DNA from 3 places in the Oceanimonas sp. MB9 genome. Region 3 is predicted to be linked to each of the others. Evidence: predicted binding sites of a transcription regulator. Region 3 holds the regulator's gene; each other region holds the start of a gene.

Region 1 (3,270 bases), on a different contig from region 3:
GGCTATTTCCAGAATTTGATTGAGCGGCAGGCCGCCCAGCCCCGCCAGATTGACCAGGGTCGGGCTGTCGGCACTCCCAAGAGTGACACTGTCGACCCGGGCAAATGCCAGGGCGCTCAGCTCTTCCCGCTGGTTGTCGACCAAGCCACTGACCTTGATGTTGTACTTGCCGGTGGGCGCCGGCTCCCCCGCCTCGTTTAATCCGTCCCAGGTGAAATTGACATTACCGCGCTGCTTACCGTCCAGGGGAATGGTACGCACCAGCTCGCCCTTTTCGTTTTCGATACGAATCAGCACATTGGTGGCGCCTTCACCGGCCACTACCACGCCATCCACCGGCTCGCTGTTGTCCCAGTAGGCCATGGCGCTTGGCACCAGTACCTTCTGCCCCACCAGGCTGGACGCCTGCAGCGCCTGACTGGAGGTCATCACCTCACTCAGCCCCGACAGCTGTTGGGTCATGTTGTTGATGCCGTCGGCGGTAGAAAAGGAGGTCATCTGGGCAATCATCTGGGAGTTGTCCGCAGGCTTGAACGGATCCTGATAGGCGAGCTGTTGAGTGAGCAGGGCAAAAAAGTCTTCCTGCTCCAGCTTGGCCCGGCTGTTGTCGGCAGCCTTTTCCGCCGGACTTTGCTCCCCCGGCCACTTCAGGCCGTTGAGGTAATCGTTATTGACCTGCATGCGTTATCACCCCTTGCCCAGCCGCAGGGTCTGCTGCAGCATTTGTTTGGCGGCGTCGGCTACCTGCACATTAGTCTGATAATTGCGCGAGGCACTCAGCATGTCGGTCATCTCTTCCACCACATTGACGTTGGGCTTGTAGATAAAGCCCTCGGCGTCGGCCAGGGGGTGATCCGGACTGAATTCCTTTTGCAGCGGCTTGTCGGTTTCCACAATGCCCATAACTTTGACACCGACGCTTTCCTGACGATCCGACAGCGCCCGGTCAAGGTCGGCGGCAAACACCGGCTTGCGGGCCCGGTAGGTCTCGTTAATGCTGGAACTGACACTGTCGGCATTGGCCAAATTACTGGCGGTGGTATTGAGACGAACCGACTGGGCACTCATGGCGCTGCCGGAAATATCAAATACTTTAAAAAGGCTCACATCGAGTCTCCTTTAATCGCTTTCATCAGGCCGGAGATCTTGCTGTTGAGAAACTCCAGCGAGGCCTGGTACTGCAAGGCGTTTTCCATGTAGCTGGTACGTTCGGTCTGCACGTCGACGGTGTTACCATCCCCGGTATCGGGCTGGGTGGGCACTCGATACTGCACCGTGCCGGGTGGCGCCAGCTCAACGGCAAAGTGCCGGCCGTTGGTGCGACTGAGGGAAAAGTTCTGCTGCCCCTGGGCCTGGCTGAGCGCAGCCTGAAAGTCCATGTCTTTTGCCTTGTAGCCCGGCGTGTCGGCATTGGCCAGGTTACCGGCCAGCAACTCGGCGCGCTCCGAGCGCGTCACCAGTGCATGCTGATGAATGCCGAAAGCCTTGTCGAAAGATATCGTCACCGCCACCTCCTGCTGCCATCGTGACCCGGTCAGCGCGACCCGGCTAATGGGTCATAACAAAGCAAAAGGTGTGCCAGTTTAATAAGGAAAAGTGCGAAAAGAGGCCGGAGCGGCGAACCCGGCCCAAATGCGGTTATTTAAGCCGGTAAATAATACCCGGGCTACAGCGAATCATCTCAAACCGGTCAGACAGGCCAGTGAGCGATTCGGACGCCCCGAGGAGCAGATAGCCCCCGGGGTTGAGGGCGCCGGCAAACTGGTTAAGGATTTTTGATTTGTTCTCGGGAGAGAAATAAATCAGTACGTTACGGCAGAAAATCACATCGAACTTGCCCAGGGGTGCATAACTGTCGAGCAGGTTGTAAGGGCGAAAGCTGACCATGTTTCTGACGCTGCCCTGCAATTGCATACGGCCGTCACTCTGGGGCGTAAAAAAACGCGTGCGCCGCTCCGGCGATAGTCCCCGGGCCAGCGACAAGCTGTCGTAAATGCCGGTTTTGCATTGCTCGAGCATGGTAGCGGAAATGTCGGTGGCAAGAATTTGCAGCCCCGGCAAGGAGCCCGGCCGCCGGGCCGCATATTCCAGTGCGGTCATGGCAATGGAGTACGGCTCCTGGCCCGAGGAGCAGGCCGCCGACCAGATCCGCAGCGACTTGCCGGGCTTGGCCAGCTCTGGAAACAGCCGCTCGCCAAGCTGTACAAAGGGGTAGGTATCACGAAACCACAGGGTTTCATTGGTGGTCATGGCATCGATGACCGCGGTCTTCAACTCCCGCTCCCGGGGCTGCATGGCCCGTTCCAATAGAAACCCCATGCTTTCCATGCCAAAACGGGTCAGCAGCGGAGACAGCCGGCTCTTGACCAGATACTGCTTGCTGCTGCCCAGCACAATGCCGGTATGGGACTCAAGAAAGCGGCAAAAGGCCGAATATTGCTCATCGGTGAAATTTTTCATCCGTGGGTTTTACACCTTGTTCAGAGCGCGTTGTTAACGGCCGTTGCCAGCTCGTCGGGATGGAACTTGGCGATGAAGTCGCTGGCGCCGACCTTTTCGACCAGGGCCTTGTTGAACACGCCGCTGAGCGACGTGTGCAGGATCACGTGCAGATCTTTGAGTGCCGGGTGGTTGCGAATTTCGGCGGTCAGAGTGTAGCCGTCCATTTCCGGCATTTCCACATCGGAGATCACCAGCGACAGCTGCTCATGAATGGACCCCTGGGCCGCCATTTCCTGCAGCTTGTTCAGGGCCTGACGTCCGTTTTCGGTGACGATGCACTCCAGCCCCAGGGCTTCCAGGGCTTTTTGCACCTGGCGCCGGGCCACCGAAGAGTCATCGGCAATCAGCACCGGCCGATGCCGGCTGGCCTTTTGATGGGACACCTGCTCCACGATGGAAGCGTTGACCTGGGTGCTGGCCGGAGAGATCTCGTCCAGGATTTTTTCCACGTCGAGAATTTCCACCAGCTCGCCGTCAATTTCGGTCACCGCCGTCATGTAATTGAATCGCCCAGCGCCCTTGGGAGGGGGCAATATGGACTCCCAGTTGACGTTGATAATGCGCTCGACCGAGTTGACCAGAAAGCCCTGCACTGAACGGTTATATTCGGAGATAATCACGAAAGAGTGCTCGGTCTGCTCGATGGGGCGGCCGCCGGTGGCCTTGCTCAGATCGATGATGGAGATGGTCTGGCCGCGAATATTGGCCACACCCCGAATCATGGGATGGCGTTGTGGCAGGTTGCTCAGCCTGGGACACTGCAGTACT
Region 2 (3,270 bases), on a different contig from region 3:
CCGTTGCCGCAACCCAGATCGATTACGCGTCCGGGGCGATTGGCGGGCAGGTGCTCCAGCATAAAGCGGGCGCCAATATCCAGGCTGGCACGGGAGAACACGCCGGCGTGGTTATGAAGGGTGAAATGGGTGCCTTCCAGCGGCCAGGACAGCGGCGCGGGGGCGGCCATGGGGGCGATATTCATATCCCGCTCGGCAAAGATCAGCCGGGCCTTTTTCCAGGCCAGGCTGGTACGGGTGGGGCCAAGCATCTGCTCAAACAGTTTCAGGGTGGAAGTGTGCACGTCCTTGGCCTTGGCGCCGGCCACGATTTGAGTATTCGGCCCGGCCACCCGGCTGATGGCGGCGAGCTGGTGCTCGAGCATGGCGTTGGTCTTGGGCAGCTTCATCAGCACCAGGCCGGGAGTCCCGGGTAACTCTTCCAGGCTGTTGAGCGCACGCCAGCCGGGCTCGAGCCCGTTGTCGGCGGCGTTGGCGGCCAGGGCCAGTTCGGCAATGCGCGAGTCGGTCAGGGTATAAGGCCGGTGCGAATGCAGCCCAAGAGTGAGGGCGCCAAAGCCGTCGTTGAGAATCACCAAGGGCGCATGCCGGTCCCAGTCCAGGGTGGCCAGCTCGTTCATGATATATTCGTCCGCCGCCTCCCAGGCCTGCAGGCCGTGACGGGCCTGGCGCGGATAGCGGTGCAGCTCGAGCTCGCCGCCTTCGGGCAGGGGAAAGTGATGATTCATGGGATTCATGCCTGCTGATTGCAAAGGGCGGCATTTTACCAGTTTGAAGGGGAAAATCAGCATGCAGCTATGGCCCGAGCCCGAGTGGCTCACGCTCAACCAGGGGCGCCTGTTGTGGTGGCCCGATGCCTTTGCCGCCGAGGCGGACGCCTGGCAGGCGAAGTTAAGCCGGGACATTCCCTGGCAACAGCACCGGCTGACGATGTTTGGCCGGGAAGTGCACGAGCCCAGATTGTCTTGCTGGATGGGGGACTGGCCTTACCGCTACTCCGGCCGGGAGCGCCGGCCCGAGCCCTGGCACCCGTTGGTGCAAGACATTGCCCAGCGGCTTGAGGTTATCTGCGCTCAGCCCTTTGACGGCGTGCTGCTCAATCTTTACCGCGACGGTCACGACAGCATGGGCTGGCATGCCGACGATGAGCCCGAACTCGGGCGCAACCCCATGATTGCCTCGGTCAGCCTGGGCGAACGCCGGCGTTTCATGCTGCGCCATGATGGCGGCGAGCGGCGCGAGCTATGGCTGGAGCACGGCAGCCTGCTGGTGATGGCGGGAGAAATGCAGCATCATTGGCGCCACGCCCTGCCCAGAATGACCCGGGCCGGGGGCCAACGAATCAACCTGACTTTTCGCAGGCTGGCCACACCGGAGTGAAAGCGGGTGAAGGTTGTGCCTGTCATCTGTCCTGATATTTACGAGGAGAACGCCATGTCGATGCAAAGCACCATAGAGCACAAGGTCAAGGAGGCACTGACGCCCGAGCACCTGGAGGTGATTAACGAAAGTTACATGCACAGCGTTGCGCCGGGCTCGGAAACCCATTTCAAGCTGGTGGTGGTGAGCCAGGCCTTTGAAGGCCAGCGCCTGCTGGCCCGTCACCGCACCCTCAACGGCCTGCTGGCCGACGAGCTGGCCGGCGGCGTGCATGCCCTGGCGCTGCACACCCTGACCCCGGCCGAATGGCAGGAACGGGGAGCGGTGCCTGCCAGCCCCAACTGCATGGGCAAGGGCGGCGCGTCGGCCTGAGCCGGCTGTTATTCACGGTTAGCAAATTTGTTATAAGGCGGGGTTCGTTGAAAAGCGCTTCCATTTTGGCGCCGCTTGCGACCAAAGCATGATTCTTCCTTCAAAATCATGGCCTTATTTTTGCTTGGCGAAATATCAGGCAAGCCAATTTTGCTGGCGGTGACGGTAATTTTTAGTGATTGCCGTGGCAGCCGCAACGGTAAAAGTGCTAGAATTACGCGCCTTTTAAATCGGGCTGGATGTTACCGGAGTGTAGTCGTGCTGTTGTCAGGGCGATGCGAACATGCCGGTAGCGACTCATCAGCATGTTGTCATGCTCAGCATGGCAAGTACCTGTCTTCCCCTAACAAGTAGTGCAAGTGAGTATGATTACAATTAAAAAAGGACTGGACCTCCCAATTGCCGGGGCACCAGAGCAAGTAATCTACGATGGTCCTGCCATCAAGCGCGTTGCTACGCTGGGCGAGGAGTATGTGGGTATGCGCCCTACCATGCACGTCAAGGTAGAGGATCGCGTCAAGAAAGGTCAGGTTATCTTCGAAGACAAGAAGAATCCTGGCGTCAAGTTCACAGCTCCCGCCGCCGGTACAGTGGTTGAAATTAACCGTGGCGCCAAACGTGTGCTGCAATCCGTTGTTATTGCCGTTGATGACAGCGAAGAGCAGATTACTTTCAAAAGCTACGGCTCTGCCGAACTGGCCAAACTGGAACGTGAAACCGTGCAGGAGCAGCTGGTTGAATCCGGCATGTGGACCGCCCTGCGCACCCGCCCCTACAGCAAGGTGCCGGCGCTGGGCTCCACTCCGCGCTCCATCTTCGTTACCGCCATGGACACCAACCCGCTTTGCGCCAATGCCGAGCTGGTGATCAAGGAAAACGCCCAGGCGTTTACCGACGGCCTGCAGGTGCTGAGCCGCCTGACCGACGGCCAGGTGCACGTGTGCAAGGGCGAAGGCAGCCTGCCTCAGGCCACCGCCGGTAACGTCAAGGAACATGTGTTCGGTGGCGTACATCCGGCCGGTCTGCCCGGCACCCACATTCACTTCATCGACCCGGTCGTGCCTGGCAAGGTGGTCTGGTACATCAACTACCAGGACGTTATCGCCTTCGGCAAGCTGTTCACCACCGGTGAAATCTGCACCGATCGCGTGGTGGCACTGGGCGGACCCGTGGTCAACAAGCCGCGTCTGCTGCGCACCCGCCTCGGCGCCTCTCTGGATGAGCTGACCGCAGGCGAGCTGCAGGACGGTGAAAACCGTGTGATTTCCGGTTCGGTACTGTCCGGCAATACCGCCAATGGTCCTCACGCCTACCTGGGTCGCTACCACCTGCAGGTCTCCGTGCTGAAGGAAGGCCGCGAGAAGGAATTCATGGGCTGGCTGGCCCCGGGTTCCAACAAGTTTTCGGTCACCCGTGCCTACCTGGGCCACCTGGCCAAGGGCAAGCTGTTTGACCTGACCACCACCACCAACGGCTCTGCCCGTGCCATGGTGCCAATCGGTAACTACGAGCGCATCA
Region 3 (3,270 bases):
TGGTAGAGCTGGCCGATGACAAGGTCACCTTTATCGACAAGGTAGTGGTCAAGCAGGGCAGCATAGACGTGCGCGCCGACCAGCTGGTGGTGATCCGCAATGAACAGGGCCTGCAGTCGATGACCGCCAAGGGCAGTCCGGCCACCTACGAGCAGATCCTCAACAACGGCAAGCCGGTGCATGCCGAGGCGCGGGAAATTCACTACGACATGCGCGCCCGCACCATCACCCTGATTCGGGACGCCAAGCTCAAGCAGGATGACAACATCGTCACCGGCTACCGTATTCGCTACTTTATCGACAAGGAGCAGATGGAGGCCGAAAGCCAGGGCGGCAAGGACAGGGTCACCACCATCTTCCTGCCCGAGCAGGTGCAGAATTTCGACGAGCAGGACAAGAACTGAGCATGGCGATACTGAAAGCGCGCGGCCTGCAGAAAAGCTACAAGGGCCGCAAAGTGGTGGCCGACGTCAGCCTGACCGTGAACACCGGTCAGATCGTGGGTCTGCTCGGCCCCAACGGTGCCGGCAAGACCACCTCCTTTTACATGATTGTAGGCCTGGTCCAGCGGGACGCCGGCAGCATCACCATCGACGGCCAGGATATCAGTCACGAGCCCATGCACGTGCGCGCCCGCTCCGGCATTGGCTACCTGCCCCAGGAGGCCTCGATTTTTCGCCGCCTGAGCGTTGCCGACAACCTGATGGCGGTGCTGCAGACCCGCAAGGATCTGAATGCCGACGGCCGCAGCGAGAAAATGGAACAGCTGCTGGAAGAATTCAACATTACCCATATTCGCGACAGCCTGGGAATGAGTCTGTCCGGCGGCGAACGGCGGCGGGTTGAGATCGCCCGGGCGCTGGCGGCGGATCCGCGCTTTATTCTGCTCGACGAACCCTTTGCCGGCGTGGATCCCATTTCGGTGATAGACATCAAGAAAATCATTCTGCACCTCAGGGACAGAGGACTGGGCGTACTGATCACCGATCACAATGTACGCGAGACCCTGGACGTGTGCGAAAAGGCCTATATTGTCAGTCATGGGCACCGCATCGCCGCCGGCACACCGACGGAAATCCTCGCCAACGAGCAGGTCAAAAAGGTTTATCTCGGCGAACAATTCAGCCTCTGAAGGCACCGCAACCCGCGGTTGATATGGAAGGACGTTTGCATACATGAAGCCGACTCTTCAGTTACGTCTGGGCCAGCAGCTGACCATGACGCCCCAGCTGCAGCAGGCCATTCGCCTGTTGCAGCTGTCCAGCATGGAGCTGCAGCAGGAAATTCAGCAGGCGCTGGACAGCAACCCCCTGCTGGAGCAGGAGGAAGCCGACAGCGTCAAGGTGGCCGACAACCGCAACGAAGAGCAGATGGCCGCCGACACCGCCATGGAGCGCAACCAGCTGTCCGAAGACTTGCCCATGGACACCAGCTGGGAGGAGGTTTACACCGCCTCTCCGGTCAGCGGCGGCGCCGGCCTGCCGGAAGGGCTGGAAGACAGCGTTTACCAGGGTGAAACCACCGAGAGCCTGCAGGACTACCTGATCTGGCAGATGAATCTGACCCCTTTCAGTGACACCGATCAGGCCATCGCCATGGCCATAATCGATGCCGTCGACGACGCCGGCTACCTCACCGCCGGTATCGACGATCTGCTGGAAGCGGTATCGGCCCAGGAGCTCGGTATCGAAGCCGACGAAGTGGAAGCAGTGCTCAAGCGTATTCAGCACTTCGATCCCATCGGCGTGGCCGCCCGCAGCGTGCAGGAATGCCTGTGCATTCAGCTAGAGCAGTATCCGCCCGACACACCCTGGCTGAGTGAAGCCCGCGCCTTGCTGGCCCAGCACATGGACCTGCTCGGCAACCGTGACTACCGCAGCCTGCAGCGCAAGACCAAGCTCAAGGAAGACGAGCTCAGGGAAGTGCTGGCGCTGATTCAGCAACTGGAGCCCCGCCCCGGCAGCAGCATTATTCAGGGTAACTCCGAATACGTCATTCCCGATGTGGTGGTCACCAAGCGCAGCGGGGTCTGGGTGGTGGAACTCAACCCCGAGGCCATGCCCAAGATACGGCTCAACCAGACCTACGCGGCCCTGGCCAGCAAGCCCCGCAACAGCGAGGACGGCCAGTTTATTCGCAATCACCTGCAGGACGCCAAGTGGTTTCTCAAGAGCCTTGAAAGCCGAAATGAGACCCTGCTCAAGGTTGCCAATTGTATTGTTGAACAACAACAGGCATTCTTTGAATATGGAGAAGAGGCCATGAAGCCCATGGTGCTGAACCATGTGGCGGAAGCGGTGGAGATGCACGAATCCACCATCTCCCGGGTGACCACACAGAAGTTCATGCACAGCCCCCGTGGCGTGTTTGAACTCAAGTATTTCTTCTCCAGTCATGTGGGCACCGACGACGGGGGTGAGTGTTCGTCCACGGCAATTCGCGCCCTGATCAAGAAGCTGGTCGGGGCCGAAAACCCGGCCAAGCCGCTGAGCGACAGCAAAATTGCCCAGCTGCTGGCCGACCAGGGGATCAAGGTGGCCAGGCGAACCATCGCCAAGTACAGGGAATCACTGGCCATTCCCCCTTCCAATCAGCGCAAACGCCTGGTTTAAAGGCAACGACAGAAGGAAGACGTTATGCAAATAAATCTGACCGGACACCATGTCGAGATCACCGATGCCCTGCGTGATTATGTGAACAGCAAGTTTACCCGGCTGGAACGCCATTTCGATCACATCACCAATGCGCACGTCATCCTTAATGTGGAAAAAATGCAGCAAATCGCCGAAGCCAAGCTGAACGTCACCGGCGGCGAGCTGTTTGCCAACTCCCAGCATGAAAACATGTATGCGGCCATCGACAGCCTCATCGACAAGCTGGATCGTCAAATCATCAAACACAAAGAAAAACTCAAGCAAAAATAACCATGGAAGTCGCCGACATACTCAGCAGGGGCTGCACCCGCAGTGCAGTCCCCTGCACGAGCAAAAAACGTGCTCTGGAAATTATCAGCGAGCTGGCTGCCGAACATCTCAATATCGGCAGCCAGCCGCTTTTTGACTGTCTGCTGGCCCGAGAGAAAATGGGCAGTACCGGCATCGGCAATGGCATCGCCATTCCTCACGGCCGGATCAGTGATGACAACAAGGCGACTGCCGTACTGCTTACCTTTGCCGAGCCGGTGGAATTCGACGCCATCGACAACCAGCCGGTGGGCCTGGTGTTTGCCCTGCTGGTACCGGAGCAGGAATGCAAGCAACACCTCAAGAC

Evidence for each region. The regulator sigma-54, encoded in region 3, starts transcription at its own class of promoters, with help from an activator protein. The targets are predictions, from matches to a motif close to TGGCACNGTTTTNGCTT.
Region 1: flgB (flagellar basal body rod protein FlgB) is a predicted target of sigma-54. The motif match lies at 1,565-1,581, and genes of this name have one in related genera.
Region 2: OJHNALOF_RS16370 (Na(+)-translocating NADH-quinone reductase subunit A) is a predicted target of sigma-54. The motif match lies at 1,862-1,878, and genes of this name have one in related genera.

Annotation. Positions count from the first base shown of each region.
Region 1 covers NZ_VFBE01000005.1:515,977-519,246, reverse strand. The annotation lists gene OJHNALOF_RS05675 (flagellar hook assembly protein FlgD) at 1-681, opposite strand, end outside; gene flgC (flagellar basal body rod protein FlgC) at 688-1,107, opposite strand; gene flgB (flagellar basal body rod protein FlgB) at 1,104-1,505, opposite strand; gene OJHNALOF_RS05660 (protein-glutamate O-methyltransferase CheR) at 1,639-2,460, opposite strand; gene OJHNALOF_RS05655 (chemotaxis protein CheV) at 2,481-3,270, opposite strand, start outside.
Region 2 covers NZ_VFBE01000011.1:41,402-44,671, reverse strand. The annotation lists gene OJHNALOF_RS16385 (methyltransferase) at 1-728, opposite strand, end outside; gene OJHNALOF_RS16380 (alpha-ketoglutarate-dependent dioxygenase AlkB) at 790-1,380, shown strand; gene OJHNALOF_RS16375 (BolA family transcriptional regulator) at 1,435-1,752, shown strand; gene OJHNALOF_RS16370 (Na(+)-translocating NADH-quinone reductase subunit A) at 2,118-3,270, shown strand, end outside.
Region 3 covers NZ_VFBE01000008.1:46,417-49,686, reverse strand. The annotation lists gene lptA (lipopolysaccharide transport periplasmic protein LptA) at 1-404, shown strand, start outside; gene lptB (LPS export ABC transporter ATP-binding protein) at 407-1,132, shown strand; gene OJHNALOF_RS11035 (RNA polymerase factor sigma-54) at 1,176-2,612, shown strand; gene hpf (ribosome hibernation promoting factor) at 2,637-2,924, shown strand; gene ptsN (PTS IIA-like nitrogen regulatory protein PtsN) at 2,927-3,270, shown strand, end outside.